3 regions of the Streptosporangium nanhuense genome follow, and region 1 is predicted to be linked to each of the others. Evidence: predicted binding sites of a transcription regulator. Region 1 holds the regulator's gene; each other region holds the start of a gene.

Evidence for each region. The regulator LexA, encoded in region 1, represses DNA repair genes until DNA is damaged. The targets are predictions, from matches to a motif close to TCGAACANNTGTTCGA.
Region 2: ruvC (crossover junction endodeoxyribonuclease RuvC) is a predicted target of LexA. The motif match lies at 5,325-5,340, and genes of this name have one in related genera.
Region 3: recA (recombinase RecA) is a predicted target of LexA. The motif match lies at 4,999-5,014, and genes of this name have one in related genera.

Annotation. Positions count from the first base shown of each region.
Region 1 covers NZ_JCADBG010000014.1:123,017-133,045, reverse strand. Annotated here, with positions in the region: gene AC5L38_RS26095 (cytochrome P450) at 1-128, shown strand, start outside; gene AC5L38_RS26090 (cytochrome P450) at 211-1,485, shown strand; gene AC5L38_RS26085 (hypothetical protein) at 1,568-4,381, opposite strand; gene leuS (leucine--tRNA ligase) at 4,935-7,403, shown strand; gene lexA (transcriptional repressor LexA) at 7,658-8,368, opposite strand; gene AC5L38_RS26070 (LysM peptidoglycan-binding domain-containing protein) at 9,183-9,449, shown strand; gene nrdR (transcriptional regulator NrdR) at 9,924-10,029, shown strand, end outside.
Region 2 covers NZ_JCADBG010000028.1:45,222-55,250, reverse strand. Annotated here, with positions in the region: gene pdxS (pyridoxal 5'-phosphate synthase lyase subunit PdxS) at 1-485, shown strand, start outside; gene AC5L38_RS37735 (alkaline phosphatase D family protein) at 677-2,371, shown strand; gene pdxT (pyridoxal 5'-phosphate synthase glutaminase subunit PdxT) at 2,506-3,096, shown strand; gene AC5L38_RS37725 (YebC/PmpR family DNA-binding transcriptional regulator) at 3,100-3,852, shown strand; gene AC5L38_RS37720 (cation:proton antiporter) at 3,927-5,222, shown strand; gene ruvC (crossover junction endodeoxyribonuclease RuvC) at 5,373-5,957, shown strand; gene ruvA (Holliday junction branch migration protein RuvA) at 5,954-6,574, shown strand; gene ruvB (Holliday junction branch migration DNA helicase RuvB) at 6,687-7,745, shown strand; gene yajC (preprotein translocase subunit YajC) at 7,971-8,339, shown strand; gene secD (protein translocase subunit SecD) at 8,424-10,029, shown strand, end outside.
Region 3 covers NZ_JCADBG010000005.1:242,532-252,560, forward strand. Annotated here, with positions in the region: gene AC5L38_RS12765 (ATP-dependent helicase) at 1-3,099, opposite strand, end outside; gene AC5L38_RS12770 (VOC family protein) at 3,405-3,893, shown strand; gene AC5L38_RS12775 (DUF3046 domain-containing protein) at 4,114-4,308, shown strand; gene AC5L38_RS12780 (hypothetical protein) at 4,507-4,785, opposite strand; gene recA (recombinase RecA) at 5,121-6,260, shown strand; gene recX (recombination regulator RecX) at 6,275-7,219, shown strand; gene rny (ribonuclease Y) at 7,506-9,119, shown strand; gene AC5L38_RS12800 (S9 family peptidase) at 9,195-10,029, opposite strand, start outside.

The DNA.
Region 1 (10,029 bases):
GCCGCGAGATCACCGTGATGTTCCGCGAGCTGTTCACCCGCCTGCCCGGCATCCGTTCCGCGGGGGAGCCCGACCGTCTGCGTTCCAGCTTCATCAACGGGATCAAGCACCTCGACTGCGACTTCTGAGGGCGGCCAGGGGGTCTCCTCCCGAAGCGGCCGGGGGACGCCTCATTGACGCAAGCGTTTGCTTTCCCAAATGATGGGCGCCATGAGCGTGACGCCAGTAGAGCGGAAGCCGATCGTCTCCGCCGACGACTTCGACCTGTCGGACTCCGACTTCTGGGCCAGGCCCATGCGGGACCGGGAGCACGCCTTCCGGCTCCTGCGGGAGCTGGAGCGTCCCGTCTTCTACCAGGAGATGGAGGTCTCGCTGATCCCGCGAGGGGTCGGCTACCACGCGCTGGTCAAACACGCCGACATCCTGGAGGCCAGCCGCAACCCCGAGGTGTTCTGCTCGGGGGACGGCGGGGCCACCAACATCCTCGACATGCCCGCCGAGTTCGCCGAGTACTTCGGTTCGATGATCAACATGGACGATCCCCGGCACGCGAGGCTGCGCAGGATCGTCTCCCGGGCGTTCACGCCGAAGATGATCAAGCAGTTCGAGGCCGACGTCGACACCGCGGCCGCGCGGATCGTGGACGACCTGATCGCGAAGGGGCCCGGCTGCGACTTCGTGACCGAGGTGGCCGCCAAGCTGCCCCTGAAGATCATCTGCGACATGATGGGGATACCGGAGAAGGACTACCGCACGGTCTTCGACAGGTCCAACGTCATCCTCGGCGGCTTCGACCCCGAGTACGTCGGCGCCGACATGAACACCGTCGCGGAGAGGCTGCTGACCGCGGGGATGGAGCTCCAGCAACTCGTCCAGGACCTCGCCGCGCACCGGGCGGAACACCCCACGAGCGACCTCACCTCATCGCTGGTCAACGCCAACATCGACGGTGAGAAGCTGACGATGCAGGAGCTCGGCTCGTTCTTCATCCTGCTGGTGGTGGCGGGCAACGAGACCACCCGCAACGCCATCTCCCACGGCCTGCGCCTGTTCACCGAGAACCCCGGCCAGCGGGAGCTGCTGCTGCAGGACCTCGACGGGCGCCTGCCCGGTGCCGTCGAGGAGATCGTCCGCCTCGCCTCACCGGTCAACTACATGCGCCGCAAGCTCACCCGCGACCACGAGATGAACGGCCACCTCTATCGCGCCGGGGAGAAGGTGGTGTTCTACTACTGGGCCGCCAACCGCGACGAGAGCGTCTTCACCGACCCGCTCCGCTTCGACATCACCCGCGACCCCAACCCCCACATCGGCTTCGGCGGCCCGGGACCGCACTTCTGCCTCGGCGCCCACCTGGCCCGCCGCGAGATCACGGTCATGTTCCGCGAGCTGCTCCGCCGCGTCCCGACGATCGAGGGGGGCTCTCCCGAACGGCTCCACTCCAGCTTCATCAACGGGATCAAGCGGATGGAGTGCACCTTCTGAGCTCTCCGCGGCCCTCAGGGTCTTCCGGAGCCCGCCGGGCCCGCGGTGGCCACCACCCCGCCGCGCGGCCCGCGGGGTGTGGCTACCCCGCCGCCCGGATCGACTTGAAGACGGTGTTGATGTCGGGGAGCAGCTCCTTCTTGCTGTCCGGCACCGACATGTAGACGATCGAGGGCAGGTCGGCGCCGGTGCTCACCGCCGCCACGACCATGGTCGTCTTGGAGTCGCCCGAGGTGATCTCGTACGCGGCGAGCTGACCGGGCAGGCCGTTCACCGACAGGGTCTGCTGGGCGGTCTTGCGAGCGGTGTTGTCCTCGGGGAAGAACTTGTTGCGCCCGCTGGAGGCCACCGCGTTGATCACCGGTGCGAGGTTCTCCGGCGAGGTGTACTTGCTCTTCAGGCGCGGGGAGAGCGGGCCCGACATCAGCTGCGCGAACTGGGTCTTGCCCGTGGAGTCCGTACCCGCCGGGAGGTACTGGCGGGTCGTGAAGCCGTAGGTGGCGGGCATACCGGGCCGCTGGTCCTGCCGCCAGGGGGCGCCGAGCTGTGCCAGGGTGATGCCCGCCTGCTGGTCGGTGAGCGTGCCGGCCACCGGCGACGCGTCGCCGGTGAAGCGCGGCAGGCGGCCGACGGCGGCGGGCTTGGCCGGCTTCTTGGTGGCCGTCGCCGAGGGCTTGGGGTCGGAGGCGATCTCCTCGCCGCCGGCCAGCGGCCCGGCCAGGAACGCCCAGAGCACCGCGCCGAGCAGCGCGATGGCCACGGACCCGGCCAGCGCGAAGATCCAGACCGGCCGCCCCTGCTCCCCGAGCTCGTCCTCGTCCTCGATGGCCTGGTAGTTGTCGCCGAAGACCGTGTTCCACAGCTCCTGCTGGCGCTCGGGCGGGGGCGTCTTCGGGCCGCTGATCTGGCCCGCGGTGACGAACGGCTTGTTCGGGTCGGACGGGTCGCGGCTCAGGTGATGGCCGGGCTGACCGGGCTGACCGGGGTGCCCAGGCTGTCCGGGCTGGCCGAGGTGGTTCGGCTGACCCGGCTGACCCGGCTGACCCGCGTGGCCGGGCTGGGGCGGCGGCGGGGAGCCGGCCGCCCCGGGGTGGACGGGGGCTGTCTGGGGCGAGGACGCGCCGGTGGCCGCCGCGTTCGCCGCCAGGGCCCACATGGCGGGGGTGTCCGGCACGCCGTAGCTGCGCCGCCCGTTCCCGTCGTCCGGGCCGCCGTCGGGTGAGGCGCCCGCGAAAGGGGGGCCGCCGGGGGTGACGCCGGAAGGAGCGCCTTGAGCACTTCCCTGGGCGGGGCCCGGGTTAGCACCCCCGAAGGGAGCCGCCGGGGCGTCGGCGCCCGTCCACGAGGGGGTGAACGCCGAGGTCTGCGCATCGGCGGGACTCCCGTTCCCCGGGGAGGAGGCCGGAGGCCACGCGTTCCCGCCCGCCGGGGACGTGGGCGGCCAGTGGTTCTCCGCCTGCGCGGGTGAGGGCGGCGGCCACCCGCTGTTCTCCGCCGCCTGTGCCGGGGGCCAGGCGGGGGCGTCGTGCCCCGCTCCGGTGGCCTGCCAGGTCTCGCCCGCCGCCGCACCGGAGCCCTGCCGGTGCGCGTCCCCCTGCGGGGTGGAGGCCTGCGGGCCGGACCCCTGCGGGCCGGACCCCTGTGGGTTGGACGCCTGTGCCCAGCTGTTGTTCTGCGGGCCGGTCGCCTGGGCCCAGCCGTCGGCCTGCGGGCTCTGCGTACGGCCGTCGTCGTGGGGCGTGGTGCTGGGCCAGCCGGCGTTGGGCGACGCGGTGGCCTGGGCCCAGCCGTTGGAGGAGTCGGCCTGCGGGGTGGGGGCGTGCCGGGTGTCGCCGTCCTGTGACGGGGTGGCCTGCGGCCATCCGTTGTTCGGGGAGGACGGGGAGCCGTCGGCCTGCGGGCCGGAGGCCTGCGCCCAGCCGTCCTGGGAGGGGGCGGGCTGCGGCCATCCGTTGCCGGGGGAGGTCTGGTGCCGGTTGTCGGCGTCCTGGGAGCCGGACGCCTGTGGACCCGATGCCTGCGCCCAGCCGTCACCCTGTGAACCGGCCCCCTGCGGGCCGGAGGCCTGTGCCCAGCCGTCGCCCTGGGAGCCGGATGCCTGTGCCCAGCCGTCAGCCTGAGGGTTCGACGCCTGCGCCCAGCCGTCGTCGCGCGGGTTGGACGCCTGCGCCCAGCCGTCGGCCTGCGGGCTCTGCGTACGGCCTCCGTCGGGAGGCGTGGCGCCGGGCCGGGCGTCGTTGGACGGTGCGGCGGCCTGCGCCCAGCCGTCCTGGGAGGGGGCGGGCTGCGGCCATCCGTTGCCGGGGGAGGTCTGGTGCCGGTTGTCGGCGTCCTGGGAGCCGGACGCCTGCGGACCCGATGCCTGCGCCCAGCCGTCACCCTGGGAGCCGGACCCCTGCGAACCCGATGCCTGCGCCCAGCCGTCACCCTGTGAACCGGGCCCCTGCGCGGACCCCTGTGAACCGGGCCCCTGCGCGGAGCCCTGGGCGCCGGATGCCTGGGACCAGCCGTCGCCCTGGGGGTTCGACGCCCGCGCCCAGCTGTCGTTGCGCGGGCTGAAGGCCTCCGACCAGCTGTCGCTCCGGGGGCTGGACGCCTGCGCCCAGCCGTTGTTCTGCGGACCGGTCGCCTGGGTCCAGCCGTCGGCCTGCCGGCTCCGCGCGTGGCCGTCGTCGTGGGGCTGGGGGCTCTGGGGCCTGCCGCCGGGGGAGGGGCGCTGGCCCTCGCCGCCGGGTGAGGTCTGCCACGGGGAGCCGTTGCCGCCCTGCGGCTCGTCCTGCGGGCGGGGCGGCCGGGCACCGGCGCCGAGGGGGTCGTTCGGCCACGAGGGCGACGGCTCGGCAGCCTCCGGCCATGCCGAAGGCAGGTGGGACTGGCTGGACTGCTCCGAGGCCATGCTTTCCTTACCTCCCGCGCGGGTGCCCGAATTAGGCGTATTGGGCATGGTCTCACGTGAGACGGGGGGGCTCGCAGGGAAACCGGAGAACGCCCCCCTGAACTGGAGTCCGGTGGGGTCGGTCGGTGGATCCTGCATGGGCAGGCCGACCTCCATCGGATCCGGGCCCTGCCCCGGCTCTGCTGAATGTGCCACGGTTAAAAGAGTAAACGCGAGAGACATACGAGGTCACAACAGGCGTATAGCCATCGAGTCTCGTTGTCCCGGCCGGTGCGCAAACCCCCATTCTGCCGACCTGACCTGATCCTGTCCCCGGGTTGTCATGATCGGCCTCGTTTTCCCTGGCCATGAATACGGCTTGCGGGCTGCGATAGTCTTGGTCTATGCGTGCCGCGACCCTGCTTATCGGGCCGCATCGGCGTCCCCGTCCCTGAGCGCCCTGCCGATGCGGCTGCCCTCCGCGTGAGCGGGGGGTTTTTGCATTGGGCCGGACGGGTTCAGACCATCCACGCAGACACACCCCGAGGAAACCGACGTGAGCGAGCGAGCCGACATGCAGAGCGACGAGCAGCACTATGACCCGCAGGCCCTGCAGGTCAAGTGGCAGCGCAGGTGGGAGGAACTGGACCCCTTCCGGGCCTCCGACGACCCCGCCGACCCGCGTGAGCGGCGCTACATGCTCGACATGTTCTCCTACCCCTCGGGTGACCTGCACATGGGGCACGCCGAGGCGTTCGCCCTGGGCGACGTCATCTCCCGCTACTGGGTCCAGCGCGGCTACAACGTGCTGCACCCCGTCGGCTGGGACTCCTTCGGCCTGCCCGCCGAGAACGCCGCGATCAAGCGCAACGCGCACCCGGCGGAGTGGACCTACGCCAACATCGAGACCCAGGCCGGCTCCTACAGGCGCTACGGGATCTCCTTCGACTGGTCCCGCCGCCTGCACACCAGCGACACCTCGTACTACAGGTGGACCCAGTGGCTGTTCAACCGCTTCTTCGAGCGCGGCCTGGCCTATCGCAAGGGCGGCCTGGTCAACTGGTGCCCGAACGACCAGACCGTGCTGGCCAACGAGCAGGTCAAGGACGGCAGGTGTGAGCGCTGCGGGACCGAGGTCGTCCGCCGGGAGCTGACGCAGTGGTATTTCAAGATCACTGAATACGCCGACCGGCTGCTGGACGACATGGCCCAGCTGGAGGGCAACTGGCCCGAGCGCGTGCTGGCCATGCAGCGCAACTGGATCGGCCGCTCGGAGGGCGCCGACGTCGACTTCGTGATCGAGGGCCGCGACGAGCCGGTCACCGTCTACACCACCCGCCCCGACACCCTGTACGGCGCGACCTTCTTCGTGGTCGCCCCGGACGCGGCGCTGGCCGAGGAGATCGTCACCGACGACCGGCGCGAGGCCTTCGAGGCGTACCGGACCAGCGTGTCGAAGTTGTCGGACATCGACCGGCTGTCCACCGAGAAGGAGAAGACCGGCGTCTTCCTGGGCCGGTACGCCGTCAACCCGGTCAGCGGCGAGCGCATGCCGGTATGGGCGGCCGACTACGTGCTGTCCGACTACGGCCACGGCGCCATCATGGCCGTGCCCGCGCACGACCAGCGCGACCTGGACTTCGCCCGTGCCTTCGACCTGCCGGTACGGGTGGTCGTGCACACCGGCCTGGCCGATCCGGGCGAGACCGGTGTCGCCACCTCCGGTGACGGCGCGATGGTCAACTCCGGCCCGCTGGACGGCCTGGCCAAGGCCGAGGCGATCCGGAAGATCATCGAGGTGCTCGGCGAGCGGGGCACCGGGCGGTTCACGGTCAACTTCCGGCTGCGCGACTGGCTGCTGTCCCGCCAGCGCTTCTGGGGCTGCCCGATCCCGATCATCCACTGCGCCGACTGCGGCGAGGTCCCCGTCCCCGACGACCAGCTGCCCGTCACCCTGCCCGACATGCGCGGCGAGGCACTGGCACCCAAGGGCGTCTCCCCGCTGGCCTCGGCCGAGGACTGGGTCAACGTCTCCTGTCCCAAGTGCGGCGGCCCGGCCAGGCGCGACACCGACACGATGGACACCTTCGTCGACTCCTCGTGGTACTTCCTGCGCTACGTCGACCCGGCGTACGAGAACGGCCCGTTCGACGTCGAGCGCGTCCGCAGGTGGGGCCCGATCGACCAGTACGTCGGCGGCGTCGAGCACGCCGTGCTGCACCTGCTGTACGCCAGGTTCTTCACCAAGGTCCTGCACGACATGGGGATGATCGACTTCGTCGAGCCCTTCACCCGCCTGCTGAACCAGGGGCAGGTCATCAACCAGGGCAAGGCGATGTCCAAGTCGCTGGGCAACGGCGTCGACCTGGGTCAGCAGATCGACGCCTACGGTGTCGACGCGGTCAGGCTGACCGTCGTCTTCGCCGGGCCGCCCGAGGACGACATCGACTGGGCCGACGTCTCCCCGGCCGCGTCGCAGAAGTTCCTGGCCCGCGCGTTCCGCGTGATGGCCGAGGCCGGCGCGGCCTCGGCGCCCGGCGCGGACGTCACCGCCGGAGACCTGAACCTGCGCAAGGTCGTCCACCACACCGTCGACGAGGTCACCACGCTGGTCGACTCCCACCGCTTCAACGTCGCGGTGGCCCGCATGATGGAGCTGACGAGCGCGACCCGCAAGGCCATCGACTCCGGCCCGGGCGCGGCCGACCCGGCGGTCAGGGAGGCCGCCGAGGCCCTGGCGGTCATGCTGTCCCTGGTCGCGCCGTACGTGGCGGAGGAGGGCTGGGAGCGGCTGGGACACTCCGCCTCGGTCGCCACCGCGGGCTGGCCGGTGGCCGACCCGGCGCTGCTGGTCCAGGAGTCGGTCATCTGCGTCGTCCAGGTCGCGGGCAAGGTGCGCGACCGGCTGGAGGTCTCCCCGGAGATCTCCGAGACGGACCTGGAGGCATTGGCCCTGGAGTCGGAGAAGGTCAGGCCCTTCCTGTCCGGCGCGCCGCGCAAGGTGATCGTCCGCGCGCCCAAGCTGGTCAACATCGTCCCGTAGGCGGCCGGAAGACCTGAGAACGCCGGATGGGTGGTGTCCCGATGTCGGGACACCACCCATCCGGCGTGTCGCGTGGAGGCCGGAGGCGCGGGTGTGGAACTCGCGTCAGGACGGCGTGCCCAGGAGTGCCCCGGAGTGCGCCGCTCCCCACTCACCGCTCGCTCAAGCGGGGAGGGGAACGGCCCGGAGCACGCGGGAACGCCCGCGTCGGAGCCCGCGCAGGGCCGTGACTCAGGAGAGCCTGCGGCCGTGGCTCAGAGCTTGCGGAGGACCGCGACGACCTTGCCCAGCACGGTGGCCTCGTCACCCGGGATCGGGTCGTAGTTGGGGTTGTGCGGGACCAGCCAGACATGGCCGTCCCTGCGCTTGAAGGTCTTGACCGTGGCCTCGCCGTCGATCATCGCCGCGACCACGTCGCCGTTGTCGGCGACCGGCTGCTGGCGTACGACCACCCAGTCGCCGTTGGCGATGGCGGCCTCGATCATCGAGTCGCCGGTCACCTGGAGGAGGAAGAGGGTGCCCTCGCCGACAAGCTGCTTGGGCAGGGCGAAGACGTCCTCGATGCTCTCCTCGGCGAGGATGGGACCACCGGCGGCGATCCGGCCGACCAGGGGGACGTAGGCGGCGGTCGGGCGGCTGACCGGGGCCTCGTCCTCACCGGAGTCGGGATCCACCCACAGCACGGGCTCGCCGGGAAGGCGGACCTCCAGGGCGCGGGGGCGGTGCGGATCACGCCGCAGGTAGCCCTTGCGCTGCAACGCCGTCAGCTGGTGCGACACGCTGGAGGTGCTGGTGAGCTGCACCGCCTCGCCGATCTCCCGCATGGACGGCGGATAACCGCGCTGCTGCACGGAATCGCGGATAACCTCAAGGATCTTCCGCTGCCTGGGGGTGAGGCCAAGGGAGTCACGCCTTCGAACCGCCAGGTCGCTGGCGGCCGAACCGTTCTCGTTGTGCTGGCTCATACGAACTCCTCGCCTCCCGGTCTGTATCTGACACGTCGCACACAGCGACCATACCTCGGCCGAAGATCATATTCAAACAATTGTTCGAATGTCCTCGAAATCGGCGACGCCGTGGTGTACAACATCGTACGGGAGTTCGATCGACATCGTGTTCGATTCGCCGATCTTTCTTCGACATGTGTTCGGCCAGGTCGAGGGGATGGGGGTCACCATGAAACCGACCACGACGACACCGCGATCCAGGACCGCGCCGAGATCCCGGACGGCGCGGCGATCACCGGAGGCGCCACGCCTGCGACTCGTGCCGCCTCCGCGACCGGAGCCGGAGTCGGAGTCGGGCCCCGCGCCGGAGCCCACACGGGGCTCCGAGGCGGGGCTGAGGCGGGAGACCACGCGGGGCTCCGAGGCGGGGCCGGGGCAGGGGGGCGAGCAGGGGTCGAGGCGGGCACCCGGGCGAGGGGCCGGCCGGGGGGCCGAGCGGGCCTCCGGGAGTGAGCTGAGGCGGGAGCCGGGGCGCGAGCCGGGGCAGGGCGCCAGGCGTGAGCCGGGCCGGACGTCCGGGCGTGAGCGAGGACGGCGACCCGGTCGGGAGCCGGGCCGGGGAGCCGGCCGCGAGCCGGGCCGTGAGCCGCGGCGAGGGGCAGTGCGCGAATCCGTGCGCGAATCCGTGCGCGAATCCGGGCGTGGATCCGGGTCGGGAGGGGCGCGGGGGGCGGCGGTGGTCCCCGTGGCGCGGGCTCGCCGTTCCGGCGCCGCCCGTCCGGCGGCCGTCCGACGGCCACTCCGGCTCACCAGGCGTGGAAGGATTGTGGCGGTGACGGTGCTCGCGCTGTTCACCCTTGGGGTGCTCTGGATCGGCGGGCGCATCGACATGGCCTCCGCGGGCGGGCGGCCCGACCTTGAGGGCCTGCCCCGGATCACGGTGCACGCGGGCGACACGCTGTGGGAGATCGCGGACGCGTTGACGGAGGAGGCCGGCACCGGCCCGATGGTCCGTCGCGTCATGGACCTCAACGGGCTCTCCGGCCCGGAGGTCCGGCCGGGGACCCGGCTCTACCTCCCCGAGGGCCTTGTCCGCTGAAGGAGGCCGGGGCCCGAGGGCCTCGTCCCCGGGCGGGACCAGGGGGCCGGGGTCGCGAACCCTGTCCCCCGTGGCGGGGCCGGGGCGGTGGCGTACGTGGAGGAAGGGTTCGGGAGGGTGGGCGGCGGGTGGGGGAGAGGTGTGACGGGGTGTCCCACCTGACAGATCGCCCGGGGCGTGTGTGAGGGAAGGGACGCCCGGGGAGAGAGGGGTCCCGCCCGGCGGCGACACGCCGCGATGTGAGGGCTGATCAGCGACTTCATCCCGCAAGGTCGTTTCAACTTGCGTTCATGGTCGCGCACTTCTACGGTTGGACCACAACATCTAGTGGCTGCATCGCAACTCATCACCACAGCTTGTGGTTCCATTACCGCATCTCGACTATTCGAAGATATGTGCGCGGACGTCTGTTCATACGCGCCGTGGGTAGGTGAGGTGGGTCGGCCGATCCGTTGGTCCAAGGAGGCGACACACGTGCACTGTCCGTTCTGTCGCCACCTGGACACGCGCGTCATCGACAGCCGTGCCACCGAGGACGGCGGGGCCATCCGCCGCAGGCGCACGTGCTCGGAATGCGGGC
Region 2 (10,029 bases), on a different contig from region 1:
AGGCGCTGCGCCGCCTCACCGAGGGCGCGGCGATGATCCGCTCCAAGGGCGAGGCCGGCACCGGCGACGTCTCCAACGCCACCACCCACATGCGCAAGATCAGGGGCGAGATCAAGCGCCTGGGCTCGCTGCCCGAGGACGAGCTCTACGTCGCGGCCAAGGAGCTCCAGGCGCCGTACGAGCTGGTCGCCGAGGTCGCCAGGACCGGCAAGCTGCCCGTCGTGCTGTTCACCGCCGGCGGCATCGCCACCCCGGCCGACGCGGCGATGATGATGCAGCTCGGCGCCGAGGGCGTGTTCGTGGGCTCGGGCATCTTCAAGTCCGGCAACCCGGCCGAGCGCGCCTCCGCGATCGTCAAGGCCACCACCTTCTACGATGACCCCGACGTCATCGCGAAGGTCTCCCGAGGTCTGGGTGAGGCCATGGTCGGCATCAACGTCGACGACATCCCGGCCCCGCACCGGCTGGCCGAGCGCGGCTGGTAGAGCGGACGGGGGCGCCGAGAGCCCCTGGAAACCCCGGAAATCCCGGAAACCCCGGGAAGCTCCGGGAAACCGGCAGAAGGCGATCTCCGTCCTGGAGATCGCCTTTTTTCTGACAGGGGGAGTTAACTCCGCAGTCATGGTGCTCCGCGAGGCTGACGGGCGTTCGTGCCCGATCACCCGGGAGGTTTCCCTTGTCGAAGTTCACCCGCCGGTCCTTCCTCGTCACCGGCATCGCGGCCGGCGCGGCGGCGGGCATCCCCGCCGCGGCCGCGCACGCCGGTCCCGAGCCCGCCCAGGAGAGCGCGGCGTCTCTGGAGTCCCTCGCCTCCCGGGGCCTGCGCTCGGACCCCTTCACGCTCGGCGTCGCCTGCGGGGACCCCGACTCCGGCGGCTTCGTGATCTGGACCCGCCTGGCGCCCCAGCCGCTCGCCGAGGACGGCCTGGGCGGCATGCCCGCCCGGCCCTTCCCCGTCGAGTGGCACGTCTACGGCGACGAGAGGGGCCGCCGCGTGCTGCGCAGGGGCGTGGCCGTGGCCACCCCCGAGTGGGGCCACAGCGTCCACGTCGAGCTGAACGGGCTGCCCTCCGACAGGGACTACTGGTACCGCTTCAAGGTCGGCCCGTACCTCTCGCCGATCGGCAGGGCCAGGACGGCCCCGCACGTGTTCTCCTACGGCTCGGCCCTGGCGATGGCCTTCGTCTCCTGCGCCCAGTACGAGCACGGCTACTTCACCGCCTACCGCCGCCTGGCCGAGGAGCGGCCCGACCTGGTCCTGCACCTGGGCGACTACCAGTACGAGTACCGGCGCGACACCTACACCATCCCCGGCGGCAACATCCGCCACCACGAGGGGCCCGAGACCGAGAGCCTGGCGAACTACCGCCAGCGGCACGCCCAGTACAAGACCGACCCCGACCTGCAGGCCGCGCACGCCGCCGCCCCCTGGCTGGTCGTCTGGGACGACCACGAGCTGGACAACAACTGGGCCGACGAGGTGCCCGAGAAGCCCGAGGTGCCCCAGCCGAACTTCCTCGCCCGGCGCGAGGCGGCCTTCCGGGCGTACTACGAGAACATGCCGCTGCGGCGCGCCTCCATCCCCCGGGGCGTCGACATGCAGCTCTACCGGCGGGTCCGGTGGGGGAGGATGGCCACCTTCCACATGCTCGACACCCGCCAGTACCGCAGCGACCAGGGCTGCGGCGACGGCTACAGCGACTGCCCGGCGGCGGTCGACCCCGCCCGCTCGATCACCGGTGACGCCCAGGAGCGCTGGCTGCTGGAGGGCATGCGGCACTCCGAGGCGCGCTGGGACGTGATCGGCCAGCAGGTCTTCTTCGCCCAGCGCGACAACAACGCCGGGCCCGCGAAGATCACCAGCCAGGACGCCTGGGACGGCTACGTCGCCTCGCGGCAGCGCATCACCCAGGGCTGGGTGGACGCCGAGGTGCGCAACCCCGTGGTGCTCACCGGCGACGTGCACGCCCACTGGGCGAGCGACCTCAAGCTCGACTACGACGACCCCACCACCCGCACGGTCGGCTCCGAGCTGGTCGCCTCGTCCATCACCACGGGCGGCGACGGCCTCGACTCGGACCCGGCGACCCACCCGTACCTGACGATCAACCCGCACCTGAAGTTCTACAACAACCAGCGCGGCTACGTGATGACCCGGATCGAGCGCGACCTGCTCACCGCCGACTTCAAGGTGCTGCCGCAGGTGACACGGCCGGGCGCGGCGGCGCACACCAAGGCGACCTTCGTGGTCGAGGACCGGGTCCCCGGCGTGCAGCGGACCTACCTGCGCCCGGTCGACCCCTCGGCCGCCAGGACCCCCGGCATCGACTGGATCCAGGAGACCGTGGACCTGGAGACCAAGCGTCCCTGACCTCTCATCCGCCGTCGCGGGCGCCCCGGCCGATCCTCGCCGGGGCGCCCGTCGCGCGTCCGGCCGGGATTTTGGGCCCCGCGAGCGGTGGCCATACGCTGAAGGGGCAATTCACCCGCACGGAAGGACCATCGGTGACCAACGTCCCCACGATCGGCGTCTTCGCGCTGCAGGGAGACGTGCGCGAGCACGTGCGCTGCCTGGAGGCGGTGGGCGCCAGAGCGGTCACCGTACGGCGTCCCCGCGAGCTGGAGGCGGTCGACGGCCTCGTCATCCCGGGCGGGGAGTCCACCACGATGTGGAAGCTCGCCGACACCTTCGAGCTGCTCGAACCGCTCCGGATGCGGATCAAGGCGGGCATGCCCGCCTACGGCTCCTGCGCCGGAATGATCATGCTGGCCGACCGGATCGAGGGCGGGATCGAGGGCCAGCAGACGATCGGCGGCATCGACATGGTCGTGCGCCGCAACGCCTTCGGGCGCCAGGTCGACTCCTTCGAGGCCGACATCGACTTCGCCGGCCGCGGCGACATGCGGGCCGTGTTCATCCGCGCACCCTGGGTGGAATCCGTGGGTTCGGAGGTCGAAGTGCTGGCGCTGGCCGAACCTGGGGATAGGATCGTCGCGGTCCGTCAAGGACCGTTGCTCGCCACGTCCTTCCACCCGGAACTTACCGGGGATGTCGGTGTGCATTCATATTTCGCTGAGATGGTGAGGGAGCTCTAGGCGATGTCCGGCCACTCCAAATGGGCGACGACGAAGCACAAGAAGGCCGCGCTCGACTCCAAGCGCGGCAAGCTGTTCGCCAAGCTCATCAAGAACATCGAGGTCGCGGCCCGGACGGGCGGCCCCGATCCGGACGGCAACCCGACGCTGTACGACGCCATCACCAAGGCGCGCAAGAGCTCGGTCCCGATCGACAACATCGAGCGCGCCCGCAAGCGCGGCGGCGGCCTGGAGGCCGGCGGCGCCGACTGGCAGACGATCATGTACGAGGGCTACGCCCCCGGCGGCGTCGCGGTGCTGATCGAGTGCCTCACCGACAACCGCAACCGCGCGGCCTCCGAGGTCCGCGTCGCGCTGACCCGCAACGGCGGCTCGCTGGCCGACCCCGGCTCGGTGTCCTACATGTTCAACCGCAAGGGCGTCGTGCTTGTCCCCAAGGGTGAGCTGGGCGAGGACGACGTGCTGACCGCGGTCCTCGACGCGGGCGCCGAGGAGGTCAACGACCTGGGCGACCAGTTCGAGGTCGTCTCCGAGGCCACCGACCTCGTCCCGGTCCGCAAGGCCCTGCAGGAGGCCGGGATCGACTACGACTCGGCCGAGTCCAGCTTCATGCCGACGATGAACGTCCCGCTCGACGAGGACGGCGCGCGCAAGGTCTTCAGGCTGATCGACGCCCTGGAGGACAGCGACGACGTGCAGAACGTCTGGGCCAACTTCGACGTCTCCGACGAGGTCATGGAGAAGCTCGACGCCTGACCCGGGTTGTCACGGTGTGATCTCGTGTCGTCTGCGAGGTTTGTCCGCGTGGTCAAGGGCATATCACGCGGACAATGGGCAATCCTGATCTGATCTTTGCCGTGGCGGGCGTCGCCGCGCTGCTCGCGGCCACGCTGCCCCGGCTCCTCGACCGGCGTCCCTTCTCGCTCCCGCTGGCCTGCCTGCTGGGCGGTCTCCTCCTCTACACGCTCCCCTACATGCTGCCCTTGGAGCTGCCGGATCCCGATCCGGTGGCCCACCGGTCGCTGGTCGAGCACGCCACCGAGATCTGCGTGCTGATCTCGCTCATGGGCGCCGGACTGGCCATCAACCGGCCCTTCGGACGGCGCACCTGGTCCTCGACCTGGCGCCTGCTGGGATGGACGCTCCCGCTGACCGTCCTCGCGGTGGCCGCCGTCGCGTACGGCCTGCTCGGCTGGCCGCTGGCCGCGGCGCTGCTGCTGGGCGCGGTGCTCGCGCCGACCGACCCGGTGCTCGCCTCCGACGTGCAGGTCGGCGAGCCCGTCGACTCGGAGAAGGCCGACGACGAGGTCCGCTTCACCCTCACCTCGGAGGCCGGTCTCAACGACGGCCTCGCCTTCCCCCTGGTGTACGCCGCGATCGCGCTGGCCGTCAGCGGGGGCGTCGGCTGGATCGCCGAGTGGACGCTGGTGGACCTGCTCTACCGGTGCGCCGCGGGCGTGGTGTGCGGGCTGCTGATCGGCAAGGGGCTGGCGCGGCTGTTTTTCCGCGCACAGAAGTCCGACCTGCGCCTGTCCGAGCACCGCGACGGCTTCGTGGCGCTGGCCGCGACGTTCCTGGCCTACGGCCTCACCGAGCTGGTGCACGGGTACGGCTTCATCGCGGTGTTCGTGACCGCCTGCACCATCAGGGCGGCCGAGCACAGCCACGGCTACAACAGGGTGCTGCACGGCTTCATCGAGCAGGTCGAGCGGCTGTTCACCGCCTGGCTGATCCTGCTGCTCGGCGGCTTCGTCGCGGTGGGCGGCCTGGCCGCGCTCACCTGGCGGGGCGCCGCGGTCGGCCTGTCGCTGCTGCTGGTCATCCGGCCGCTGACCGGCTGGCTCGCCGGGCTGGGCGGCAGGGCGGGGCCGCGCGAGCGCGTCGCGACGGCGTTCTTCGGCATCCGCGGCATCGGCTCGCTGTTCTATCTCGCCTACGCCCTCGGCCAGGCCGACTTCGGCGTGCCCGCCGAGGAGCTCTGGGCCGTGGTCGCCTTCACCGTGCTGGCCTCCCTGGCGATCCACGGCATCTCGGCCTCGCCGGTGATGAACCGCCTGGACCGGCTGCGGGACAAGAAGAGCGGCGAGAACGACGAGAACACCGAACCCGCCGCCCAGCACCTGTGAGCCGGGAGCCCGCCCCAGGCCCGCCGAGGACTCCCGGCGGGCCCCTTCGACGGGCCGGGGAAGAGCCGTGCGCGGGCCGCTCCCACGCGGTAGAGTCTGCCACCGAACAGGTGTTCGGCGAGCGGAGGCGTGTCGGTGCGGTTGCCCGAGTTGCGGGTGATGGGGGTCGATCCCGGGCTTACCCGATGCGGGCTCGGCGCCGTCGTGGGGCGGCCCGGCGCGCCGCTGAGCCTGGTCAAGGTCGGGGTCGTCCGCACCCCCGCCGACGACGAGATCGGCGCCCGGCTGGTGGCGATCGAGGCGGGCATCGAGCAGTGGCTCGACGAGGTCCGGCCCGACGCGGTGGCCGTGGAGCGGGTCTTCGCCCAGCACAACCTCAGGACCGTGATGGGCACCGCGCAGGCCTCCGCCGTGGCGATCCTGTGCGCGTCCCGCAGGGGCCTGCCGGTCGCGCTGCACACGCCGTCCGAGGTCAAGGCCGCCATCACCGGCAGCGGCACGGCCGACAAGCAGCAGGTCGGCACGATGGTGACCCGCCTGCTGCGGCTGGACGCCATGCCCAAGCCCGCCGACGCGGCCGACGCGCTCGCCCTCGCGATCTGCCACGTGTGGCGGGGCGGGGCCCAGAGCAGGCTGGCCGAGGCCGCCGCGAAGGCGGCGGGCGCCACCACGACCCCCGCCGCCTACTTCCGCGGCCGTGGCAGGGCCGGACACCCGAGAGGAACCGCCAAGTGATCGCCTCGGTGCGAGGACAGGTGACCGCGATCACGCCCGGCGGGGCGGTCGTCGAGGTCGGCGGGGTGGGAGTCCTCGTGCACTGCACGCCGGGCACGCTGGCGACGCTCAGGACGGGCGAGGAGGCCAGGCTGGCCACCTCGCTGGTGGTCCGCGAGGAGTCGCTCACCCTGTTCGGCTTCACCACCGACGACGAGCGCGGCATCTTCGAGATGCTGCAGACGGCCAGCGGGGTCGGCCCCAAGGTCGCCCTGGCGATGCTGGCCGTGCACACTCCCGACGCGCTGCGGGTGGCGGTGGCCTCCGCCGACGTCAAGGCGCTGACCAGGGTCCCCGGGGTGGGCCCGAAGGGCGCCCAGCGGATCATCGTCGACCTCAAGAACAAGCTCGGCACGCCCGAGGAGGCCGTCAACGCCGCCCTCGACGGCCGCGCCGTCGCGCCCGCCTGGCGCACCCAGGTCCACTCCGGGCTGGTCGGCCTGGGCTACTCGGGGCGAGACGCCGACGAGGCGGTCGCCGCCGTCGAGCCGCAGGCCGACGCCGAGCTGGCCGAGGGCCGCGCCCCGCAGGTGGGAGCCCTGCTCAAGGCCGCGCTCCGCGCGCTGAGCGTGCGATGAGGGGCGAGCGTGCCGCAGGGCGGCGTGTGCCGGGAGATCCTGGAAGGAGCCGTCGCGCGGTGCCCGAAGGGCTCGGGCGGTTCCGCGACGCGGCGAGCGGGGGAGGGGCGGCGTGAGTTCCGACCGTGATCTGGTGTCGCCGGACGCCGAGGGCGACGAGAGATACATCGAGGCGGCGCTGCGGCCCAAGCGGCTGGAGGAGTTCATCGGCCAGGCGCGGGTGCGCGAGCAGCTGTCGCTGGTGCTGCAGAGCGCGCTGCGGCGCGACCGGCCGCCGGACCACGTGCTGATGAGCGGCGGCCCCGGGCTGGGCAAGACCACCCTCGCCATGATCATCGCGACCGAGCTCTCGGTGCCCCTCCGGATCACCTCCGGGCCCGCGCTGGAGCGGGCCGGTGACCTCGCGGCGATCCTGTCGACCCTCTCCGAGGGCGAGGTCCTGTTCATCGACGAGATCCACCGGATGGCCAGGCCCGCCGAGGAGATGCTCTACCTCGCGATGGAGGACTTCCGCGTCGACATCGTGGTGGGCAAGGGGCCGGGGGCGACCGCGATCCCCCTGGAGATCGCCCCGTTCACCCTGGTCGGGGCCACCACCCGGGCCGGCATGCTCCCCGCGCCGCTGCGCGACCGCTTCGGTTTCGTCGCGCACATGGACTTCTACGGGGTCGACGAGCTGGAGCAGGTGCTGCACCGCTCCTCACGCCTGCTGGGCGTCACGCTCCCCGGCGACGCCGCCCGCGAGATCGCCGGCCGCTCCCGGGGCACCCCCCGCATCGCCAACCGGCTGCTGCGCCGGGTCCGCGACTTCGCCGAGGTGCGCGCCGAGGGCGTCGTCACCAGGGACGTCGCCTCCGCCGCGCTCAACCTCTACGAGGTCGACGCGGAAGGGCTCGACAGGCTCGACCGGGCGGTGCTCGGGGCGCTGCTGCGCAAGTTCGGCGGCGGCCCGGTGGGCCTGTCGACGCTGGCGGTCGCGGTGGGGGAGGAGCCGGAGACGGTCGAGGTGGTCGCCGAGCCGTTCCTGGTGCGGCAGGGGCTGCTGGCCCGCACCCCCCGTGGCCGGGTGGCGACCGCGGCGGCCTGGACCCACCTGGGGCTGGTGCCCCCGCCTGACGCCTTCGGCGCCTCGTTCCTCATCGATCTTGAGGATGATCCCGGGCGCGTCTAACGTTGGGAGTCGGTAGGGAAGTCGTACAGGATTGATCACAGATCGATGACAACTGTATCGAAATGGGAACTTCCCTGCGTGCCGGAACGTGACTTCGTTGCCGCGCTCTTAACAGCTCGCCTAAACTCCGAGCCTTGGATGGCTGTGTAGGCTGACGTGCTGAGCGGCGTGGCCGTATGTGACGTCCGGCTTCCGCCGGTCAATCTCAAGAGAGGGAGCGGCCCTGTGGGCGGCAACTATTCGAGCCTGATCATGATCGCTCTCATGGTCGTGGTGTTCTACTTCCTGCTCATCCGGCCGCAGCGCAAGCGGCAGCAGGAGCAGGCCAAGATGCAGAACAGTCTCACGCCGGGCACCGGCGTCATGACCACGACGGGTCTCTTCGCGACCGTGGTGGCCATCGACGCCGACGACGTGATCCTGGAGATCGCCCCCGGCGTGGAGACCCGCTGGGTCAAGGCGGCCATCGGCCGCGTCCTGGTTCCGGTTGACGACGCGGAGGAGGAGAATGTCAAGGCTGTCGACCACGATGTTGTCGTGGAGACGGCGGAACAGCAGGGTGCAGACCACGACACGACGACCAAGAAGCCGTGAGTAGCCTCACCTCCAACCCCCTATAACCGAAAGAACTGACGACCAGTGGCCCGACCGACCAGCGGCCAGAGCAGACCGGGGCGCATGCTCCTGGTGCTTCTGGCGATCATTCTCGCCATGGGCGGGGCGATGCTCCTCAACAAGGCGTACACGCCGGAGTATGGCCTCGACCTCGCCGGCGGCACGACCGTGACGCTGCAGCCCGTCACGCCGAACGGGAGCGCTCCCTCGCAGGAGAGCCTCGACCTCGCGGTGAACATCATCCGCGAGCGGGTGAACGGCAGCGGCATCTCCGACGCCGAGGTCGCCAAATCCGGCGACAACATCGTCATCTCCGTTCCCGGAGCCGGCCAGGAGGAAGTCGTCAAGCTGGTCGGCACCACCGCGGAGCTGAGGTTCCGCCAAGTGCTGGCGATCGGGGCCGGGTCGCCTCCGCCCCCGGGGCAGCTCTCCACCCAGGCGCCGACGCCGGCTCCCACGCCCAGCGCCTCCGGGCGCAAGGGGGACAAGGAGTCCAAGCCCGCCGGGTCGCAGACCCCGAAGCCGGACGCGACCGCCGCGCCCGACACGGGAGCCACCCCGGCCGGGCGCGCCCTGTCGTCGGCGCTCACCAACCCGAGCCCCGGCGCCACCCCCGCGCCCTCAGCCGAGCCGAGCGGCGACAAGTCCGCCAAGCCGGGCAAGAGCGCGGCCCCCGACGCCAGCGCCCCGCCGTCGGCCCCGCCCGCGGCGCCCGACGACCCCATGGCGGGCGTCGACACCAACGGGATCGACCCCGCGGCGCTCAAGCGGTTCGAGACGCTCGACTGCGCCAAGGACGCCGGGGTGGGCGCCCAGGACGCGCCGGACAAGCAGTACGTCGGCTGCAGCCAGGACGGCAGCACCAAGTTCGTGCTCGACAAGGCGGCCGTGACCGGCACCTCGATCGACAGCGCGTCCTCCGGCGTCGACCAGACCACCGGTGAGTGGCTCGTCCAGCTCGCCTTCAAGGGCCAGGGCCCCGACCAGTGGTCGAAGGTCACCACCACCGCCTTCAACTCGGCGGCCCCCCGCAACCAGGTCGCCATGGTCCTCGACGGCGTGGTCATCTCCGCGCCCGTCATCCAGGAGCCCATCACCGGGGGCCGGGCGCAGATCTCCGGCAGCTTCACCCAGGTGACGGCCGACGAGCTGGCCAACCAGCTCAAGTACGGCGCGCTGCCGCTGAAGTTCGAGAAGAGCTCCATCGAGGAGGTCTCCTCCACTCTGGGCGCCGACCAGCTGCGCGGCGGCCTCATCGCGGGCGCGATCGGCCTCCTGCTGGTCGTCGTCTACTCGATGCTCTACTACCGCGGCCTGGGCGTCGTGTCGGTGCTGAGCCTCGTGGTGGCCACGGTCGTGACCTACCAGGCCGTCGTGCTGCTCGGCGCGTTCGCGGGCTTCCGCCTCTCGCTGCCGCACATCATCGGACTGATCGTCTCGATCGGTATCACCGCGGACTCGTTCATCGTCTACTTCGAACGGATCCGCGACGAGATGAAGGAGGGCCGGCGCTCGCTGCGCACGGCCATCGAGGTCGCCTGGGTCCGCGCCCGGCGGACGATCCTCATCGCCGACGCCGTCATGTTCATCGCCGCCGTGGTCCTCTACTTCCTGGCCGTCGGCGGTGTGGCCGGGTTCGCCTTCGCCATGGGCCTGACCACGCTCATCG
Region 3 (10,029 bases), on a different contig from region 1:
GGCGTCGCGCAGCGGCCGGTCCAGCCGGGCCAGCTCCCGCTCGGCGTCGGTGATCACATCGAGGTCGAGCAGCTCGCGCAGGTCCGCCTGGCCCAGCAGCTCGGCCAGCAGGCTCGTGTCGAGCGCGAGCGCCTGGGCGCGGCGCTCGGCCAGCGGGGCGTCCCCCTCGTACATGAACGCGCCGATGTAGTTGAACAGCAGCGACGCCGCGAACGGCGACGCCTTGTCGGTCTCGACCTCCACCATCCGGATCCGCCGCGCCTCGATGTCGCGCATCAGCCGGACCAGCCCCGGCACGTCGAACACGTCCTGGAGGCACTCGCGCATCGTCTCCAGCACCACGGGGAACGACCCGTAGCGGCCGGCCACGTTCAGCAGGTGCGAGGCGCGCTGCCGCTGCTGCCAGAGCGGCGACCGCCTGCCCGGCACGCGGCGCGGCAGCAGCAGGGACCGCCCCGCGCACTCGCGGAACCGCGCCGCGAACAGCGCCGAGCCGCCCAGCTCCTCGGTGACGATCCGCTCGATCTCGTCCGCGTCGAAGATCGCGACATCGGACGGGGGGTCGGAGAGCGTGTCGGGGATGCGCAGCACGATCCCGTCGTCGGAGTGCACGGCCTGCACGTCGACGCCGTAGCGCTCCCGCAGCCGCCGCCCGATCGCCAGCGCCCACGGCGCGTGCACCCGCGCCCCGTACGGGGAGTGCACCACCACCCGCCAGTCGCCCAGCTCGTCGTGGAACCGCTCGACCAGCAGCGTCCTGTCGTCCGGCACGTAGCCGGTCGCCTGCCGCTGCTCGGCCAGGTAGGAGAGCAGGTTGGCGGCGGCGAACTCGTCCAGCCCCGCCGCCCTGATCCTCGCCAGCGCCCCCTCCCGCGCCGTGCCCCCGGCTTTCGCGCCTCCCGCTTTCGCGTCCCCCGCCCGCCCGTTTCCCGCTCCCGCCTTCCCCGGCTCCGTCTTCGTCCCCGCGCCTCGGGCACCTTCGCCGCCCGTCTCGGCGTCCGCGCCCGCCGCCGACATCTCGCGGAGGAACGCGCCGATGGCCCTCCCCAGCTCCGCCGGTCGCCCGGCGGTGTCGCCGTGCCAGAAGGGGAGCTTCCCGGGCTGGCCGGGGGCGGGCGTGACCAGCACCCGATCGGCCGTGATCTCCTCGATCCGCCAGGAGGTCGCGCCCAGCACGAAAACGTCCCCGGCCCGCGACTCGTAGACCATCTCCTCGTCCAGCTCGCCGACCCGGGAGGACTTCTCCCCGACCAGGAACACGCCGAACAACCCCCTGTCGGGGATCGTGCCGCCGTTGGTGACCGCCAGCCGCTGGGCTCCGGGACGGCCCCGCAGGGTGCCGGTCACCCGGTCCCAGACGATGCGCGGCCGCAGTTCGGCGAACTCCTCGCTCGGGTAGCGCCCGGCGAGCATGTCGAGTGTCGCCTCCAGCGCGCTCCTGGGCAGCGTCCGGTAGGGGGCGGCCCGCCGCACGACCCCCTCAAGCTCGTCGACCGTCCACTCGTCCATCGCGGTCATCGCCACGATCTGCTGGGCGAGCACGTCGAGCGGGTTGCGCGGGTAGCGCAGGTCCTCGATCTCCCCGCTCCTCATCCGCTCGGCCACCACGGCCGTCTGGACCAGGTCCCCGCGGTACTTGGGAAAGATCACGCCACGTGAGACGGCCCCCACCTGGTGCCCGGCCCGGCCGATCCGCTGCAGGCCGCTCGCCACGCTCGGCGGCGCCCCGACGCAGGCCACCAGGTCGACCGCGCCCATGTCGATGCCGAGCTCCAGGCTGGAGGTCGCGACCACGGCGGGCAGCCGCCCCGACTTCAGCGCGTCCTCGATCTGGGAGCGCTCCTCCTTCGACACCGAACCGTGGTGGGCCCTCACGATCTCCGGGACCACCCCCTTGGCCGCCCCGGCCTGCGCCATCGTCGCCGCCGGGGTGGACAGGGAGGCAGGGGGCACGGGGAAGCCCTCGGCCCAGTGCACCGGCTCCGACCCCTCACCGGACGTCTCCCCGCCCGGCTCCTCGCCGCCCTCCCGCCGCTCCCACGCCAGCTCGTTGAGACGGGTGCACAGCCTCTCGGCCAGCCGCCGGGAGTTGGCGAACACGATCGTGGAGCTGTGGCTCCCGATCAGCTCGAACAGCCGCTCCTCCACGTGCGGCCAGATCGACCGCCTGGCCGGGGTCTCGGTCAGCCAGCGGTCGTCGTCGGGGGAGGGCGGGGCGGGGGGCGTGTCGAGCTCGGTCATGTCCTCGATCGGGACGACCACCTCGACCTCGATCTCCTTGTCGGAGGGCGGCTGGACCACGGTCGCCGGGCGCGACCCGCCCAGGAAGGCGGCCACCTCGCTCACCGGCCGGACGGTCGCCGACAGCCCGATCCGCTGGGCGGGCCGGGGCAGGAGGGAGTCGAGCCGCTCCAGGCTGAGGGCCAGGTGCGCGCCGCGCTTGGTGGCCGCCACCGCGTGCACCTCGTCGACGATGACCGTCTCCACGCCCCGCAACGCCTCGCGGGCCTGGCTGGTGAGCAGCAGGAACAGCGACTCGGGGGTGGTGATCAGGATGTCGGACGGCCTGGTGGCGAACCGGCGCCGCTCCTCGGGGGAGGTGTCGCCCGACCGGATCGCCACCGAGATCTCCGGCACCGGGAGGCCGAGCCGCCGCGCGGTCTGCCCCAGCCCGGCCAGCGGTGCCCGGAGGTTGCGCTCGACGTCGACCGCCAGGGCCTTGAGCGGCGACACGTACAGGACCCGGCACCGCCTCACCGGCTCCTCGTCCCCCCGCGAACGCCCCCGCCCGCCCCGGGCGCTCGCACCGCTCTTGCCGCTCTTGCCGCCCTTGCCGTTCTCCGGGCCCGTGGCGGACGGCCCGTCGGCCGGAGGGGAGGCGGGAGCGGAGGAGGCGAGCCGGTCGAGCGACCACAGGAAGGCGGCGAGCGTCTTGCCGGATCCGGTGGGCGCGACCACCAGGGTGTTGTCGCCCCGGGCGATCGCCGCCCACGCCCCGTCCTGCGCGGCGGTCGGCGCGGCGAACGCCCCGGCGAACCATTCCCTGGTCATCCGGGTGAAGTGATCGAGCGCCCCGCCCGCCCCCGTCGTCTCGCTCATCGCCGCCCCCTAGCTCCCGGTCAGGCAGACGAACCGGGTCACCGCCCATACTGCACGGCCCCACCGACAGAACCCGTCACCGCCCGCCCGGCGAGCGGGTGCCGGACGGGAACGGACGGCTCGCGCGCCACCTGCGGATACACGGCCCGCCGGTGCCGCGGCCGGACCGCGGGGCGACCCCACCCTCGGGGTATCCCCGGCGGAGGCCGTTCGCCACCATGACGTGACGTCCGGGATAGGTTGGCTCCCGGTCGTCACGGACATGGCTTTGACGAACACACGACGCATTGAGTGGTGAGCTAACGGTGAGCATCGACCATCAGGCCATCGAGGCGACACGCGAGCGGATCAAGGCGGAGCACCTCAGGGCGCACCGCCCGCCGAGCAGCGCGAGGGGCTTGCACCACTTCGCGATGATCTCCTCCGACGTCGAGACGACGATCGCGTTCTACCAGGACCTCCTGGAGTTCCCGCTGACGGAGATCTTCGAGAACCGCGACTACCGGGGCTCGAACCACTTCTTCTTCGACATCGGCAACGGCAACCTGCTGGCCTTCTTCGACTTCCCCGGCCTGGACCTCGGCCCCTACGGGGAGGTCCTCGGCGGGCTCCACCACGTCGCGATCTCCGTCGATCCCTCCACGTGGGAGCGCCTGCGGGGCAAGCTGGAGGCGGCGGGCGTCCCGCACCAGGTCGAGAGCGGCGCGTCCATCTACTTCTCCGACCCCGACGGGGCCCGCCTGGAACTGCTCGCCGACCCCCTCGGCGAGATGTACGGCTCCCGCGTGCTCTGACGCCCTCGTCCCCCGACCCGGTGGCCCGCCCTCCGGCCTGTGACGATCTGTCTCCCGGCCGCCTCGGCCGTGTGCGCTCCCGCCCGCGAGGATCCTTTTCCCGCTCGCCCCACCCCGGCCCGCCCCGGCCAGCGTGGGCGGGGGCTCGGGACGCGGGTGCTCGCGGCCGGTGAGGTGCCGGGCGGCTCACGGCGTACCGGAGTGGATCCATACTTGGAACATGCGCCTGTCGGAGTTCTGGAAGCGGATGAAGTCACACTTCGGCGACCAGTACGCCGAGTCGTGGGCCCACGACTACGTCATCGCCGACCTCGGCGGCAGGACCGTGATCCAGGCACTGGCCGAGGGCGTGGGGGCCAAGGAGGTCTGGCATGCCGTGTGCGGGGTGACCGACGTCTCGCCCAAGCTCCGCTGAGGGCCGGCGAGCGTAGGGGCCGAGCGCGGAGGGCGTGGAGGGCCCGGGGACACGTGGAAGCCCGGGAGCACGGTGAAGGCCCGGAGGGGCCGAGGGACAGGCGCCAAGGCCCGAGGCGGTGGCCGGTCCCGAGGGGCTCCGGGAGGCTCAGAGGGACTCCGAGGGGCTCCGGGGAAGTGAGGGCCGGGGAAGGACCGGTCAGGGCGGTTCCGTGAGCGGGGCGAGAAGCCTCTCCACCGAGTCGGCCGCCAGCGCGGGATCGTCGGCGCTCTCCTCGCCGTCCGGCGACCACAGGAACATCCAGCCGTCCCTGACCGGGGTGGCGAAGACGATGGTCTGCCGGTGGCTGTCCGGATGCCACACCCACAGCACCGGGGCGGTGCCTCCGAGGGTGCGGCTCGCCAGCCCTCGTTGTCGCAGTTCGGTGGCCAGGGAATCGAGATGGGCTAGGCGTTGCTGCGTGAACGCGTTGGGCACGTCGGGCACCTCGGGTCGTTTCCCCTCAGGATCACCCCAGGTCAGCCCGGTTACAACAGGTCCGGTTCAATTCTTGGAAATGTCTCTTCCCGGATGGGTTCCGCACCCTCGGGGCCGTGACCGGCTGTTCGCGGACGACTGCGCCCGGCTGTGCGCGGGGGCGTTTCGTGGTGGTTCGCGACTCCAGCAACGTATGGTGCCAACGGGCGGCGATCGAACAGTCGTTCGGCTATATTGAACAGGCCACCACTCCTGGCGTGCCCTCCCGAAATTGTCGGCGGCACCCCGTAGCTTTCTGGCAACCGATCCAACCCGCGACCCTTCAGGGGGCTCCCATGGCAGCTAACGACCGCGAGAAGGCGCTTGAGACCGCGCTCGCTCAGATCGAGCGGCAGTTCGGCAAGGGCTCGATCATGCGCCTGGGCGACGAGACCCGGGCGCCCATCGAGGTGATTCCCACCGGCTCCATCGCGCTCGACGTGGCGCTCGGCATCGGAGGCTTCCCGCGCGGCCGCATCGTCGAGGTCTACGGTCCCGAGTCGTCCGGTAAGACCACGGTCGCCCTGCACGCGGTGGCCAACGCCCAGCGCAGCGGCGGCATCGCCGCGTTCATCGACGCCGAGCACGCCCTCGACCCGGAGTACGCCCAGAAGCTGGGCGTCGACACCGACGCGCTGCTCGTCTCCCAGCCCGACACCGGTGAGCAGGCGCTGGAGATCGCCGACATGCTGATCCGGTCCGGCGCCGTCGACCTGCTGGTCATCGACTCGGTCGCGGCCCTGGTGCCCAAGGCCGAGATCGAGGGCGAGATGGGCGACAGCCACGTCGGCCTCCAGGCCCGCCTGATGTCCCAGGCGCTGCGCAAGGTCGCCGGCGCGCTCAACAACACCGGCACCACCGCGATCTTCATCAACCAGCTCCGCGAGAAGATCGGCGTCATGTTCGGCTCGCCCGAGACCACGACCGGTGGAAAGGCGCTGAAGTTCTACGCCTCGGTCCGTCTCGACATCCGCCGCATCGAGACGCTGAAGGACGGCACCGAGGCGGTCGGCAACCGCACCCGGGTGAAGGTCGTCAAGAACAAGATGGCCCCGCCCTTCCGCGTGGCCGACTTCGACATCCTCTACGGCGTCGGCATCTCCCGCGAGGGTGGCCTGATCGACATGGGCGTCGAGCACGGCTTCGTCCGCAAGTCCGGCGCCTGGTACACCTACGAGGGCGACCAGCTCGGCCAGGGCAAGGAGAACGCGCGAAACTTCCTCAAGACCCACCCGGACATGGCGAACGAGATCGAGAAGAAGATCAAGGAGAAGCTCGGCGTCGGCCCGCGCGTCGACAGCCCGGCCACCCCGGCCCCCGCTCCCGCGGCCTCGGCTCCGGCCGCCGCGTCGGGCCGCGCCGGTGCCGCTTCGGCCTCCGCCGCGTCCGGTCGCGGCGCCAAGGCCGCCGCCGCTCCCAAGCCGGGTGACGCCTGAATCCGGGCTGATCGATGACCACGGGACCTGACTCCGGTCCGGCCGGCGAGGTCGGGCCGAGAGACTGGGGTGCCTGGCCCGACGAACCTCGGGCGGGCTCACCGGGCCGGCGCGGGCGCGACCACGCTCCGCCCGTCCCGGAGGAAGGCTTTCGCGAGGAGTCCGCGGACCCGGCGGGTGACGGGCCACGAGGCCGGAAGAGGCGTGCCTCACGACGCGGACGGTGGTCCGGGGGCGCCACCCCGGGCTTTCCCTCCGACGGCCCTGACGGCTTCGACGGCCCTGATGGATCCGAGGGGTTCGACGGCCCAGCCGGGTCTGACGGATTCGATGGATCCGACGGGTCCGGTAGGCGACGCGGCAGGTCCGGAGGGCGCGGTCGGTCGGGCGGGCGTGACAGGTCCGACGGGCCGGGTGAGGGGGCTCGCGCGAGCCGGGGGGCCGGAGCCGACCCGCAGGCGGTGGCGCGGGGCATCTGCCTGCGGCTGCTGACCATGGCGCCGCGCACCCGGGCCCAGCTCGCGGAGGCGCTGCGCAAGCGAGAGGTGCCCCAGGAGGCGGCGGACGCCGTGCTGGAGCGCTTCTCCGAGGTCGGGCTCATCGACGACGAGGCGTTCGCCGCGGCATGGGTGAGCTCGCGCCACGCCGGGCGGGGTCTCGCCAGAAAGGCCCTCGCCTCGGAGCTTCGCCACCGAGGGGTGGACGAGGAGACCGTGAAGGAAGCGGTGGATCGGCTCGACCCCGAGGAGGAGGCGGAGACCGCCCGCCGTCTCGTGCGGCGCAAGCTCTCCTCGACCCGGGGCCTGGAGCCCGCGGTCAGGACCCGCAGGCTGGCCGGCATGCTCGCCCGCAAGGGATACGGTCCCGGCCTGGCCTTTCGCGTGATCCGCGAAGTGCTGGAGGACGAAGGGGCGGAAACATCGCCATTCACGGAGGATCAGGGCTATCAACTCGACTAGTCCAAAGCAGCTTGACAGCGGGTCTTTGCTTGCTCGTTACCTCTCTGACGCTTAATCTCAACGGCAGTGAGGAGTTACTCCGCGCAGCGCGGATTGTCATAGCGGTGTAATACGGACAAGCAGGCTTGGCGGATGAAGACGGGACGACGGACCGGCGGGAAAAGCCGGTGGGTGATCCCCTCTGGGTTCACTTCGGTCCCGACGGTGCCGCCTCTTGAGCTTTCCGTGCCGTGCGTGTGACCCCTCGTGTGCCTGATATTTGCGACGCGAGGAAGGTGAGGCGCGCATGGATCCGGTCGTGGTCGTCATGTTGACAGTGACGGTTGTGGCTCTCGCCGTGATGACAGCCGTGCTGGTCGTGTTGCTGCGTCGCATCGGTGGAGCCAGGGCTCCGAAGGGCCCCACCCCCGAGCAGGAGGCCGAGGTCCAGGCCCACCTGGAGGAGGCCAGGCGCGAGGCCGCCGACATCCGGGCGAAGGCCCAGGACGACGCCGGAGAGCTGCTGCGCAAGTCGGAGACGGCGATCGAGGCCGCGGCCGAGATGCGCAAGGAGGCCGAGGCCGAGGGCAAGATCCTGAAGTACGAGCTCAAGGAGCTCCGGTCCGACCTCGAACGCAGGGAGAACCGGCTGGCGGAGCGTGAGCAGCGGCTCGACGAGGAGGCCAGGCGCCAGGCCGACCGGGCCCGCAAGCTCGCCGAGACCGAGACCGAGCTGGCCGACCGCCGAGAGGATCTCGAACGGGTCGCCGAGGAGCGCAAGGCCATCCTGGAACGGGTGTCCGGCTTCACCAGCGACCAGGCCAGGGCCGAACTGGTCAGGGAGATCGAGAACCAGGCCAAGCGCGAGGCCGCGCTGATCATCAGGGAGATCGAGGGCGAGGCGCGCAAGGAGGGCGAGAAGCGCGCCACCAAGATCGTCACGCTGGCGGTCCAGCGGGTGGCCACCGAGCAGACCGCCGAGTCCGTGGTGAGCGTCCTGCACCTGCCCGGTGACGAGATGAAGGGACGCATCATCGGCCGCGAGGGCCGCAACATCCGGGCCTTCGAGTCGACCACCGGCGTCAATCTGATCATCGACGACACGCCCGAGGCCGTGTTGCTGTCGTGCTTCGACCCGGTCCGCCGCGAGACCGCGCGGCTCACCCTGGAGAAGCTCGTCCTCGACGGCCGCATCCATCCGCAGCGCATCGAGGAGGCCCACGAGCGCAGCAAGGCCGAGGTCCAGGAGCTGTGCGTGCGCGCCGGCGAGGACGCCCTGGTGGAGCTCGGCATCACCGACATGCACCCCGAGCTCGTCACCCTCCTCGGCCAGCTCCGTTACCGCACCTCCTACGGCCAGAACGTGCTCGGCCACCTCATCGAGTCGGCCCACATCGCCGGCATCATGGCGGCCGAGCTGCGGCTCGACACGACGCTGCTCAAGCGCTGCACGCTCCTGCACGACATCGGCAAGGCACTCACCCACGAGGTCGAGGGCAGCCACGCGCTCATCGGCGCCGAGATCGCCAGAAGATACGGCGAGCACGAGGACGTCGTCCACGCCATCGAGGCCCATCACAACGAGGTCGAGGTCAAGACCGTCGAGGCCGTCCTCACCCAGGCCGCCGACGCGATCAGCGGCAGCCGTCCCGGAGCCCGCCGCGAGTCGCTGGAGGCCTACGTCAAGCGGCTGGAGCGCCTTGAGGAGATCGCCACCTCCTACGAGGGTGTCGAGAAGGTCTTCGCCATGCAGGCGGGCCGGGAGATCAGGGTCATGGTGAAGCCCGACGCGGTCGACGACATCCAGGCCCAGGTGATCGCCCGCGACGTCGCCAAGCAGGTCGAGGAGGAGCTCACCTACCCCGGCCAGATCCGCATCACGGTCGTCCGCGAATCGCGATCCACCGAGTTCGCCCGCTGAACCCGCTGAACCCGCCGAACCCCCGAACCCGCTGAACCCCCCGAACCCGCTGAACCGGTCTTCCCGGTCCCTCGCTCAGGAGTGGAAGATCTGCTGGTAGAAGGCGAGCTCGGTGGCCAGGGCCGCGCTACGGGTCTCGGCGCGGCGGAAGCCGTGGGCCTCCCCCTCGAACGTGAGGTAGGTGCAGGGAACGCCGCGTTCGGCGAGAGCGTCGACGAAGGCCTGAGACTGCGCCGGGGGGACCACAGGGTCGGACAGGCCCTGCAGGAGCAGCATGGGGCAGCTCACCCCCGCCACCCGGCCGACGGGCTCGCGCGAGGCGTACAGGACGGGGTCCTCCGGGCCGACCAGCCACTCGACGTAGCGCGACTCGAAGTCGTGGGTGGTCGCGTTGAAGTCGGCGAGCGCGCTCACGCCGTAGTAGGAGACACCTCCGGCGAACACGTCGGACGCGCAGCAGGCCGCCATGACCGTCCAGCCGCCCGCGCTGCCGCCCCGGATCGCGATCCGCGCCGGGTCGCCCAGCCCCTCCGCCGCCAGCCACTCGGCCGCGGCGATCGCGTCCTCGACGTCGACCACGCCCCACTGGCCGCGCAGCCGCTCGCGGTAGACGCGGCCGTAGCCGGTGGAGCCGCCGTAGTTGACGTCGAGCACGCCGATGCCCCTGCTGGTGAGGAACGTCTTCTCCAGGTCGAGCGCGCCGACGCTGTTCCCGGTCGGCCCGCCGTGCACGAAGATGACGTACGGCGCGGGACCCTCGCCGCGTGCCACGGGGTTGGACGGCGGGTAGAGGAACGCGTGCACCTCGCGCCCGAAGCGGCTCACGAACTCCACCGCCCTGGCGACCGGCAGGTAGCCGGGGGCGGGCAGCTCGTTGATGTCGCGGCGGAGCGCCTCCGCCCGCCCGGTC